DNA from 2 places in the Tissierella pigra genome. Region 1 is predicted to be linked to the other one. Evidence: riboswitches for the same ligand, from Rfam matches in the RefSeq annotation. Region 1 holds a riboswitch; the other holds the start of a gene.
What was found. Region 1 has a riboswitch for cyclic di-GMP ahead of KQI41_RS19110 (type II secretion system protein). Riboswitches for the same ligand answer to the same signal wherever they lie in the genome.
Positions count from the first base shown of each region.

Region 2: another riboswitch for cyclic di-GMP. It lies ahead of KQI41_RS16825 (transglutaminase-like domain-containing protein); the one in region 1 lies ahead of KQI41_RS19110 (type II secretion system protein).

Region 1 is NZ_JAHLPJ010000001.1:1,983,683-1,989,547, forward strand. It holds gene KQI41_RS09735 (PulJ/GspJ family protein) at 1-17, opposite strand, end outside; gene KQI41_RS09740 (DUF7305 domain-containing protein) at 28-1,311, opposite strand; gene KQI41_RS09745 (prepilin peptidase) at 1,368-2,126, opposite strand; gene KQI41_RS19110 (type II secretion system protein) at 2,196-2,606, opposite strand; cyclic di-GMP riboswitch class I at 2,743-2,832, opposite strand; gene KQI41_RS09755 (type II secretion system F family protein) at 2,949-4,151, opposite strand; gene KQI41_RS09760 (type IV pilus twitching motility protein PilT) at 4,164-5,216, opposite strand; gene KQI41_RS09765 (GspE/PulE family protein) at 5,230-5,865, opposite strand, start outside.
Region 2 is NZ_JAHLPJ010000001.1:3,456,431-3,462,295, reverse strand. It holds gene KQI41_RS16845 (SpaA isopeptide-forming pilin-related protein) at 1-520, shown strand, start outside; gene KQI41_RS16840 (protein-export chaperone SecB) at 634-1,038, opposite strand; gene KQI41_RS16835 (hypothetical protein) at 1,052-1,342, opposite strand; gene KQI41_RS16830 (hypothetical protein) at 1,354-1,884, opposite strand; cyclic di-GMP riboswitch class I at 2,144-2,228, shown strand; gene KQI41_RS16825 (transglutaminase-like domain-containing protein) at 2,242-3,030, shown strand; gene KQI41_RS16820 (ABC transporter permease) at 3,072-4,310, opposite strand; gene KQI41_RS16815 (ABC transporter ATP-binding protein) at 4,310-5,221, opposite strand; gene KQI41_RS16810 (sigma-54 interaction domain-containing protein) at 5,489-5,865, shown strand, end outside.

The DNA of each region.
Region 1 (5,865 bases):
CCTTTGTTATTTTTCATATAATCGCCTTTATTTGTAGTGGCTTGGTTTAAAAAGTATTTTTTCAGTAGATTCTCCTCCTATTATTGAATTATCTACATAATTTGGATCATATACTACTTTCCCCCCACCAGATATATTTACAGTCTTTCCAATAACAGCACCATATGCCTTTCCGCTACCAGTAAAGTTAATATCAGTCTTAGGAGCGTATATTAATCCCTTAGTTATGTCAGAATTACCAGATAAAAAAATATTACCTCCATTAGAATATACATTTCCAACTATACTTCCACTGCCACCTAATTCCAACTCGGAATTATTAATATATAAATTAGCGAAAAGCTTCTGATTCCCACTAATTATCAATCTAGAGGCTCCATAATAAAACACATTTGTATTTTTCTGATTACCTTCATAGTTGATGGTGGAACCTGAACCTATAACCATATTTTCAACATATATCGTTAATTTATTATTTCCTAATAAAATTATATGACCATTATTTAAATTAAACTGTTTAATTTTTAATATTATATCTTCTTTTGTGTTATCAATATATATTTTTGTATTTGCATTTACTTCAAACTTATTATAATCTTTACTTGTAGATATTGTGGTTTGATTGCTTCCACCCTGAATAAGATCAATATTTGAATTATTTATTGGAAAACTCGGAAACTTAATTGATTCATAATGTATTTCCTTCCCACTTTTAATGTAATGGGTTTTAACCCAAGACTTTTCCCACCAATCGGGGGCTGAAAGATTACCTTTCTCTGTAAGATAAATATCCCCATTTAAATTTGGATTCCCATTTGCTACAATCACAGAATGATTTGTACCAATATTACCCTCTATAGTTCCATTGCCTAGTTTTATATCGCCAGATGAAAAAATTGCATAATCTATCTTAGTCTTACCTTTTCGAAGTTCTTCTTTCATTATTTTACTTAAAATATTTTTTACTCCTTTAACCTCTCCTATGGATTTTATAGTCAGAACATTATCTTCTTTAATTAATTCTACTTTAGCCTTACCTTCTCCGATTAATATTTCTTCAACATCTACCTTATTATTATCTTCAAGCTTTTCATTTAATTTCTCAAGTTCTTCCTCATCCATCTCCAATATTGCAGCCTCAACGGCTTCTGCTCCGGCCCTAGCTATGTAATATGCTTGAGTTTTATACTGGTGATATAATGACATTTTGTTTTCATTTACCATAAGATTTAAAATAGATATACCAAATATCATCAATACTGTAAATACAATTAATGTCATTACTATAGTTGAACCTTTTCTATTTCTCAAAATAATCTTACCTCCTAGGTTTGATTATAAATATAATTATTGCTCTTTTGGATTAATTAGAAAAATAAATTCCAATACCAACCTATCAACCCTTCTCCCCAAAATACTGTTATAAAAAATCCCAATATAATAAAAGGTCCAAAAGGAATAGGGTCCTTTCTTCCCTTAATTTTAGTAATTAATAAAAGAACTGATATAATTGCTCCTAATATAAAGGATAGAAATATAGTTAGAAATATTTTCTTGGTTCCTAAGATAAAACCTAGTGAACCAATTAAAGTAAGATCTCCTCCACCCATTCCACCCTGTGAAACTAAAATAATTATGCTAAATAGTAAAGAAGATAAAACTAGGCCTCCTATACTATTTAAAAACTGTGGTGATTTATTATATAATATGTATGAAAATATTTTATAGACAATAGTAATTACTAAGATCAATATTACTAAAATATCTGGAATAATCATTTCCTTTAAGTCTATTAAGGTAATTATAATAAGTATAGAAAAAATAACTGCATAAAAGAAAAATTCTAATGTTAAACCATACTTTGTATAGATAAATAAATATGTAATAGTATTTAATAGTTCAACTATAGGATACTGAAAGGAGATTTCCTCCCTGCAGTATCCACATTTCCCCCTTTGAACTATAAAACTAAATATTGGTATTAAATTGTACCATTTCAAGTTTGTATTGCAATTAGGACAATGAGATGCTGGATAAGCAATATTCTCCTCTCTTGGTATCCTGTATATACACACATTTAGAAATGAACCTATTAATAATCCATATAGGAAAATTAGTATAACCATTTTTATTGCTCCTTTTGTTGATATATTACTTCAACTTATATAAATCTCAAGGTATATTATATACCTTTATTAGTCACCTGAATTGGTTTCTTCTTTTGGTGTAATTTCCTTTGGTTCAATAATTATATTTCCTTTTTCATCTATTGTAATTGTATATTTTTCATCTATAGGCTTATCTTCATCATTTTTTAATCCACTTGGAACTTTTGGAAATTTTTCTCCATCAAGATAGTCTTTTAAGTCTTCCTCTGTTAATTCTGTCTTCTCTGTATTAGGATAATCTGCTAAATACATAGCTGCTGTACTTTTTAATATCCTAATATTAGTATTATGAGCAGCTATCTTGGCAGTATTTTTTGATGATCCTAATTTTGGTACAGCAATTCCTGCTAAAATCCCCAATATCGCAATAACCACTACTAATTCCACTAAAGTAAAACCTTTTCTTTTCTTCATTTTCCTACTTAACCATTGCAACATTTTCTTTTCCCCCTTAATTTTAAATTTTAGTATTTTATATGATCCCTTCCTTTTTTAAATCACCACCTTTGACACAACTAATAATTATAATGAACTTTTTATACAAAAAAACTGCATAAATAATATTACTATTAATTTATGCAGCCGAACGATCATTATTATCTCTTGATAACTTTAGACTCAGGCTTTGCGTCACTAGGTTTCCCTAGCTTTGCCCTGGAAATACAGAGATTTCGCTAATTTCATTTAATTTTTTTATTGTTTTCTCTTATAATGTCATTCTATGGTGAAATATAAGATTCTTCTATTACTTTATAAGTACATCATACCCCTAATTTAGAATCAAATGGTATTTACCATGTCAAACATTGGCATCGTCATAGCTATTACTATAAAACCTATTATTATAGCCATGATTACTAACATCATGGGTTCCATTAAGGTCGTCATCCTTTGTAAGGCTACTTCTACTTCATCATCATAGAAATCTGCTGTCTTATATAAGATATCATCTAAGGCTCCAGATTCCTCACCTACTTTTATCATGGAATCTACCATTGGTGGAAATAGTTTCATTTCATTTACTGCTCTTGACAAAGTTACTCCTTTTCTTATATCTTCTATGGATTTTTCCAATTTATTTTCTACTACTTTATTCCCCACTACTCTACCTACTACTTCTATGGACTCCAATAGTGGTATACCACTGGACATAAGAGTTGACAATGTTCTTGTAAATCTAGATGTTATTATTTTTACATTAGTATCCTTTACTATTGGTATCTTTAGCTTTATATTATCTAATGTTGTTTTTCCAGATGGAGTTTCTTTATATAACATAAATCCAGTTATAGATAAAATTACTACTCCTAAGAACAAATACCAAAACTCCGTAAGCCAATTACTTATATTCAATAGTATCTGTGTAGGTACTGGCAAGACCTCTCCACTACTTTCAAACATTCCTATAAATGTAGGCATTACTGCCACAAGTAAAAATATAACTACTGCTATAGATACTATACTAAGTATTATTGGATATATCATGGCTGATTTAATTTTTTGTTCCAATTTATTTTCCTTTTCAAAATGAACTGCCATTCTTTCCATTATAGTATCTAAATTTCCACTTACTTCTCCTGCTTGAACCATATTTATAAGGAGTGGAGGAAATATTTTTTTATGTTTTCTCATGCTTTCTGATAATGTAAATCCTTTTTGCACATCCTCATAAATTCCACCTAAAGATTTTACTAAGGTTTTATTTTCAGATTGTTTTTCCAATATTTCCAAACATTTTATTATACCTATTCCAGCATCTAACATTGTATAAAACTGCCTGCAAAATACTGCTAAATCTCTCTTTTTTACTTTTTTAGAGAATAAATCTATTTTCCCATCTAATTCTATATCTTTTTCAATAAATATAGGCACATAATTATTACCTTTTATCATAGCCAACACATCAGATTCTTCTTCCCCTTCAAAAAACCCTTCTACGATTTGTCCTGTATCTTGAGATACTGCTTTATATTTATATATCATAGATACCACATCCTAAATAATATATTTTTTAATATTATCTTGATTAATGGCCTGCATCAAAGCTATTTCCTTAGTTATTAATCCTTTCTTATATAAATCTAATAAAGAATTATCCATGGTTTGCATTTGAAATTTTGCTCCCGTTTGGATTGCTGTATCTATTTGATGTATTTTTTCCTCTCTAATTAAGTTTCTTATGGCAGAGGTTGCTACCATGACTTCAAAAGCAGCTGTTCTACCACTACCGTCTGCCTTAGGCAGTAGTTGTTGTGATATTATAGCTTGAACTACTGATGCAAACTGTACCCTCACTTGTTGCTGCTGGTGAGGAGGAAATACATCTATTATCCTATCTATGGTTTTAGCAGAACCTATTGTGTGTAAAGTGGACAATACTAAATGTCCTGTTTCCGCTGCTGTAATGGCTATGGATATAGTCTCTAAATCTCTCATTTCTCCCACTAGTATAACATCAGGGTCTTGACGAAGTGCAGCTCTTAGGCTGTTGGCAAAGGAGTTAGAGTCTATTCCTATTTCCCTCTGATTTACTATACTTTTATTGTGTTTATGAAGATATTCTATTGGGTCTTCCAATGTTAGTATATGACATTTTTTTTCTTTATTGATTAAATCTATCATAGAAGCTAAGGTTGTTGACTTTCCACTTCCTGTAGGTCCTGTAACTAAAATAAGTCCACGAGGAAGTCTAGCTAAATCTTTGACTACACCTGGAAGTCCCAGTTCGTCAATGGTAGGAACCTCTAAAGGAATTATCCTAAGTGCCATACCATAAGAGCCTCTTTGCTTATATGCGTTCACTCTATATCGTCCTACTCCCGGACTGGAAAAAGATGTGTCTACTTCTCCATTTTCTTCTAATTCCTCTATTGTCCTTTCATCTAAAGTTTCATAAACTAAGGCTTTGGTATCTTGTGGCATCAATTTTTCACCTTCAAGGACTAATAATTCTCCATTGATCCTTAAAACAGGTGGAGTACCAACTGTTATATGAATATCCGATGCTTTTTTTTCTGTTGCTATATTTACTAATTCTACTACGTTCATTTTATTATCTCTCCTATCCCAATGTAAATCCTACTCTTAGTACTTCTTCATAGGAAGTATCGCCATTTATGACTAAATTAGCTGCTGATTGTAAAAGTGTAGCCATACCATTTTCTATGGCTTTATTTCTCAATTCGTCTATATTAGTATTATTATCTATTAAATATCTGATTTCTTCATTTACTGGCATCAATTCATGTATTGCTCTTCTTCCTTTATATCCATTGTTACAAGAACTACATCCTACAGCTTCATTCAATATTAGCTTTTCATTCATATTTACTCCTAAAACTGTTTTTTCTATATGACTTGCCTCATATGATCTTTTACACTTTGGACAAAGTAATTTAATTAGTCTTTGAGATACTACACCTATAATTGCTGATGATGCTAAATATGGTTCTATTCCCATATCTAGCAGTCTTAAAATAGTAGATGGACTATCATTAGTATGTAGTGTAGAAAGTACAAGATGTCCTGTAATTGCAGCCCTAATAGCTATTTCTGCTGTTTCAGAATCTCTAATTTCTCCTACCATTACTATATCAGGGTCTTGTCTAAGAACAGATCTAAGACCTGATGCAAATGTAAGACCTGTTTTTTGATTTATTTGTACTTGATTTATGCCACTTAGCTTATATTCTACGGG
Region 2 (5,865 bases), 1.5 Mb from region 1:
GTCAATAGATGGAGCAACTATAACAAACACTTATTATTCACCAACAAGACCAAGTCCAGACCCTGGCCCAGGTCCTGATAGACCAACAAGACCTACAGACCCAGAGAAACCTACTACTCCTGTTGATCCTACTAAGCCAACAGAGCCAACAGAACCAGTAGAGCCAACAGACCCAGTGGAAATAACAGAGGTACCAAAGCCAGAGGAGCCAGAAATACCAATAGTTATTACACCACCAAAGGGTGGAACTATTGAGTTTGATGAAGATGGTAATTGGAAATATACTCCGAATCCAGGGTTTACAGGAAAGGATAGTTTTATTCTAAAACATCCAGATGGAACAGAGGAATTAATAGAAATAGATGTAGAAGCTCCAAGAAGTGGTTTAGATGAAGATGGAAATCCAGTAGAAGAAGCACCTAAACTACCAAAAACAGGAGAAATTAATAGTGTACTAATCTCTCTTGTAGGATTATTCTTCATATTAGTAGGAATAATTCTAAGAAGACGAACAGCCTAATTATTTAAAGTAGAGAATGTTAACATTCTCTGCTTTGTTTTATGTGAAAATGCTTTTATATCAGTTTTAAGTCATAAAAAAAGCATCTCTATCTATTTTTGAGATGCTTAATATTATTCGTGAAAATTCATTAAAGGTATTACAAGGGGGGGTAAGTTTGCATCAATACTAGTTGTGGTTATTATCGGTCTTAAATAGCTATATAAAATAGCTGGAGCATTCTTTTTTAATAAATCTTCTAGTTGATTATGGTTTTTCTCTAGTTCTTTATCCCAGCTGAACATACCTTCTATCTCCATTTCAAGTTTGAAAGGTACTTCTTTAAAATTACTATTTTCGAAGAATTTTAAATTAAGTATTACTATAGCAGTCATTTCTTCATTAGACATTTTAATCACCTTTACATTGTTATCGATTTCTAGAGATATTTCTCCTGGAAAATCAAAGTTTTTATTAGCTTGAAATATATTTTTAGTAACTCTCGGCTTATTTATTAATTGAAAACTACTGGGTTTCAAATCTATCACTCCTTTAAGCTGCATCTATTATTGTTTCGCCAATACTTACTGATTCAGCCACGTATAAACTGTTACAATCTGCTAAATTGTAACTGCTACTAAACTTACCATAGTTAAAATCCTCAGAAACTTGTATTTGCATTTTATGTGATGTATTTTTTTCATCTACTTTTATCAACATATTTGTACTAAATTCAACTTCTTTTCCATATTCATCAAGTATATAATGTTTTCCATCAGTACTGTCTCTTATCTCAATACCCATCTCGTTGCTAATCTTAAGAATTTCTTCTATACATAACATATTAAAACCTCCTAAGAGTATAAATCTTTCTTAACTATAACTTCATTTCTACTTGCACACATTTGAACTTCGTTATATTTATACCCATATATATTGTTTTCATACTTCATTACATTTTTTGTCCTATTATTAGGAAATGTATGCTTTATTAAATCAATGTTCTTGTCTTTTTTATAGATATTGAGCCCGAAGCACATTCCTTCATATTTATTTTTAAATACAACACTTTTTCCTTCTTTAGATAACAATTGGAGAATTTCATTATAGTATTTATCATATTTATGCATTTCTTCAGGATTATCAAGATCCAAATATTTATCTTCTTCAACTTCAATCATACACTTTAAAACAACGGGATTTGGACTACAATAGTAAGTTCCCTTTGCCCAACTTTGAGCATCTATTTTGTATGTAAAGAGATATATTCCATGACCAAGCCATTCATTTTTTCTTTTTTTATTTATTAAAAAACCATCTTTATTTATTTTATTCCAATTATCCAGAGAAGTTGCATGAAATCCTGTAAATTCGAGTTTTTTCAATTAATCACAACCAATCTATTTTTAAACTTACATACTAAAGTTATATATACAACATCATTATATCATTGTTACTTTAAGAATTCATCTTTATTTTTAAATAATTATTTTTCATATGAAAAATAATTATTAATGAAAAAAGTGGGTATATAATAATCAAGATCAAGTAAAATGATTTAATTATATAGGACAAAATGCCTATACGTTTGAACCTAATATTATGATAGAATGTAGAAAATAAATATAATTTATTGGTGCTTTCCACCGATAAAGGCAAATCTAGTGAAAGCTAGAGACGCAAAGCTAAAGGGCCTTCCTTAAAAATAAGATGGCAGCCAGTTACCGAAAGGAGAGTTTTTTATGTTTAAAAACCATAGAATTACACTCTTAGCAGTTATTATTTTATCACTATTTTCAACAGTAACTTACGGAGCTAGTGATTATATTGATAAATCTCAAATAACTAATGGAGTAATAAAAATCAACAACAATAATAACAACGTTGGAGCAGTAAGAGTCAGTAAAGGCAATATAAGCTATGATTATATATTAAAGGGGGACGAGACTATACCCCTACAACTTGGAGATGGTGAATACACCATATTGGCGTTAGAAAGTGTAGGCAATAATAAGTTCAAGCAGATTGCAAAGGAAACTGTTACACTAAAAGCCAAAGACCCAAACAAAGTATATTTACAATCTATTCAAATGGTTAATTGGAATACTGATATGAATGCAATTAAAAAAGCAAAGGAATTAACTAAGAATGTTAAGAACGATCAAGAAAAGGTAGAAATTATCTATAACTATATTGTAACTAACATAAGCTATGATAAGGATAAGGCAAAGAGAGTAAATTCAAATTATATACCAAAGATAGATGAAACATTAAAAGTACAAACAGGTATATGTTATGATTATTCTTCTCTATTTGCAGCAATGACTAGGTCAATAGGAATACCTACAAAATTGGTTATGGGATATAAAAATGATATGGATGAATATCATGCTTGGAATCAAGTATACCTAGAAGATACTCAGGAATGGGTGAATATAGATACAACTTATGATGCTGGTAAAAGAAAATCAAACCCATCTATTCCTATGATAAAAGATATACAAGATTATAAAATAGAAAAAGAATATTAAAATAACAAGGGATACCCCTTGTTATTTTAATTATTATATGATTATTTATCTTTTAACATTTTAATAGCCTTTGTAATTTTTATAGGATTGCCGTACATTAAAGTACCTAATCTGTATATTTTAGCACCAAATATTCCAGTAATAATAGTTGATACAGCTAATATCAATAGAGAAAGTACTATTTGAAAAGTTGATACATTTCCCATAGATACTCTTACAAACATTGCCATAAAGGATGTAAATGGAATAAATGAAGCTACTTTTAATGCAAACATATCTGGGTGTGTAAGACCCATCATGGAGATAAAGAAAGCAATAATAAATACTATGGTAAGTGGTGTAGAGCTTGTGCCTACATCTTCAGTTCTAGATACTAATGCACCAATGACACCATAAATAAATAGATAGAAAAGGTATCCTAATATTCCAAAGATAGAAAATGTAGCCAATACATTTCCAGGAATATTAAAGATAAAATCTAAATTATTATTCCAGGATTGAGCATTTAATCTATAAGTTATACTAGCCACCAGAATCAAAGTACCAAATTGTATTATTCCAGCCAAAGCACCAGCTATTACTTTCCCAAATATAAGGTTTTTGGTATTGGTACTAGTTACTAAAATCTCCATAGTACGATTACTTTTTTCACTAGCTACAGAAGTAGCTGTTAATTGACCATAAAATAGTACAATAAAATATAATCCAAAGATTAAGATATAGGTATATAAATAATTCTTCATACCATCCTTACCTAAGACAGTAGTTTCATATTCCATAGGTACATTATAAACTTCCAGTACTTCATTATAATCTATACCCTTTTCTGAAAGGGATTTACTTCTATATAGATTCAATAAAGCACTTTCAAATGTAAACCTATTTCCATCATCCATACTAGTATTTTTTACTAGATATTCATAATTTGTAGGATTGTTAACTATAAATCCTGCAGTTATATTATCTGATATAACTAAATTACTTAACTCATCTTGGTTTTTTACATTGATTAGTTCATTATCTGGCAATTGAGATTGTAAATCATCTAATTCAATTGCATCTTCTTTAATTAAAATTCCGTATCTAATCTTAGACTCAGTATAAGATGGTTCTTCTTTCTTTTTATCACCGAAAATTGGTTTACCAAAAGCATCCATTATAGTTGGTATAGTAAGTCCTATTATTACCAATAAACAGAGGATAATAGTAGAAACCTTAAATACCTTATTTTTCAGGAAATTAAATAATTCAAATTTTAGCACTGTCAAAAAACTTTTCATTATTTATCACCTACCTTTTGTACAAATATATCTGTTAGAGTTGGCTCATATACTGAAAACTTTTCAATATCAATATCAAGTCCTATTAAATCATTTAACAGCTCATTTTTTGTTTTACCATTAATTAATTCGATAATTAAATAATCATTTTTAGATTCAAGTATTTTTATATCTTTGACTTTATTAAATAAAATATTTTGCAATTCATTAATATTAAGATTAATAGCACTTAATATTATTCTATTAGCACCATACTCTTTCTTTATAGATTTTAGATTTCCCGTCAAAACTATATCTCCTTTATTTATAAGAGAAATTTCTTCACAAAATTCCTCTACATAGGTCATTTGATGGCTAGAGAAGATAACCAATTTTTGCTTATCTATTAACTCATTAATTACATCCTTAAGTATCTGGGAGTTAACAGGATCTAGACCACTAAAGGGTTCATCTAATACAATTATATCTGGATCACATAGTAAGGTTTCTGCTATTTGTACCTTTTGTTGATTACCCTTAGAAAGAGTTTCTAGTTTTTTATCTTTGTATTCCAATACACCTAGTTTTTCTAGCCAATATAATGTATTTTCTTTAGCTTTCTTTCTAGATAGTCCTCTTAACTCTCCAAAATAAATAAGTTGGTCTAATATCTTTTGCTTAGGATATAGTCCTCTTTCTTCTGGAAGATATCCTATTGAATGTTCTCTAGGGTTAAAAGGTTTTCCATCTAAAAGAATTTCCCCTTCATTTGCATCAAATAATCCCATAAGTATTCTAATGGTTGTAGTTTTACCAGCGCCATTTCGACCGAGAAATCCCAATGCTTTACCACTTGTTATTGAAAAAGATACGCCATGTAACACTTCAGTTCCTGAAAAACTTTTGCGTATGTTTTTTATCTCAAGTATCATAAAATCAGCCCCTTTATGAAATATATATTTTAAATTATAGGGTATAGGAATTAGTAAGACAAGGGAAAATCCTGTAAAAAGGAATGAAGTAAGTAATATAATTACTTTAGTCATTATTTTAACATATCTTATTTTCTAGTTTTTTACAAATCTTCATATTACAATCTAAAAGCTATATAATTAAATCTGTTGGACAATAATGGGATAATTTGGTAAAGTAAATATATAGATATTATGTAAGCAAATAATAGAGAACGGTGGTATATTATGGATTATAAAAATATCATTGACTTAATGATCAACAATCTAGAAGAAGGCATAATAGTTGTAGATTCAGATTTAAAAATTAGATATTTTAATGAATCATCCAAAAATATTACAGGATTTAATTCCAAAGAAGCCATAGGGAAAAGTATTCTCCAAGTGTTTCCAAATATTAAAAGGGAGGATAGTACCTTTTATAAAGCAATTAATACTAAAAGACCTATAATAGAACATGTTCAGAACTATATAAACTATGTAGGGAAAAGTGTTTCCATAGTGACATCAACAATACCTATAATTAGTAATGGTAGAATTCAGGGAGCTATGGAGATTTTTAAGGATCTTAGTAAGGTAGTTGAGCTATCAGAAAAAATACTTAT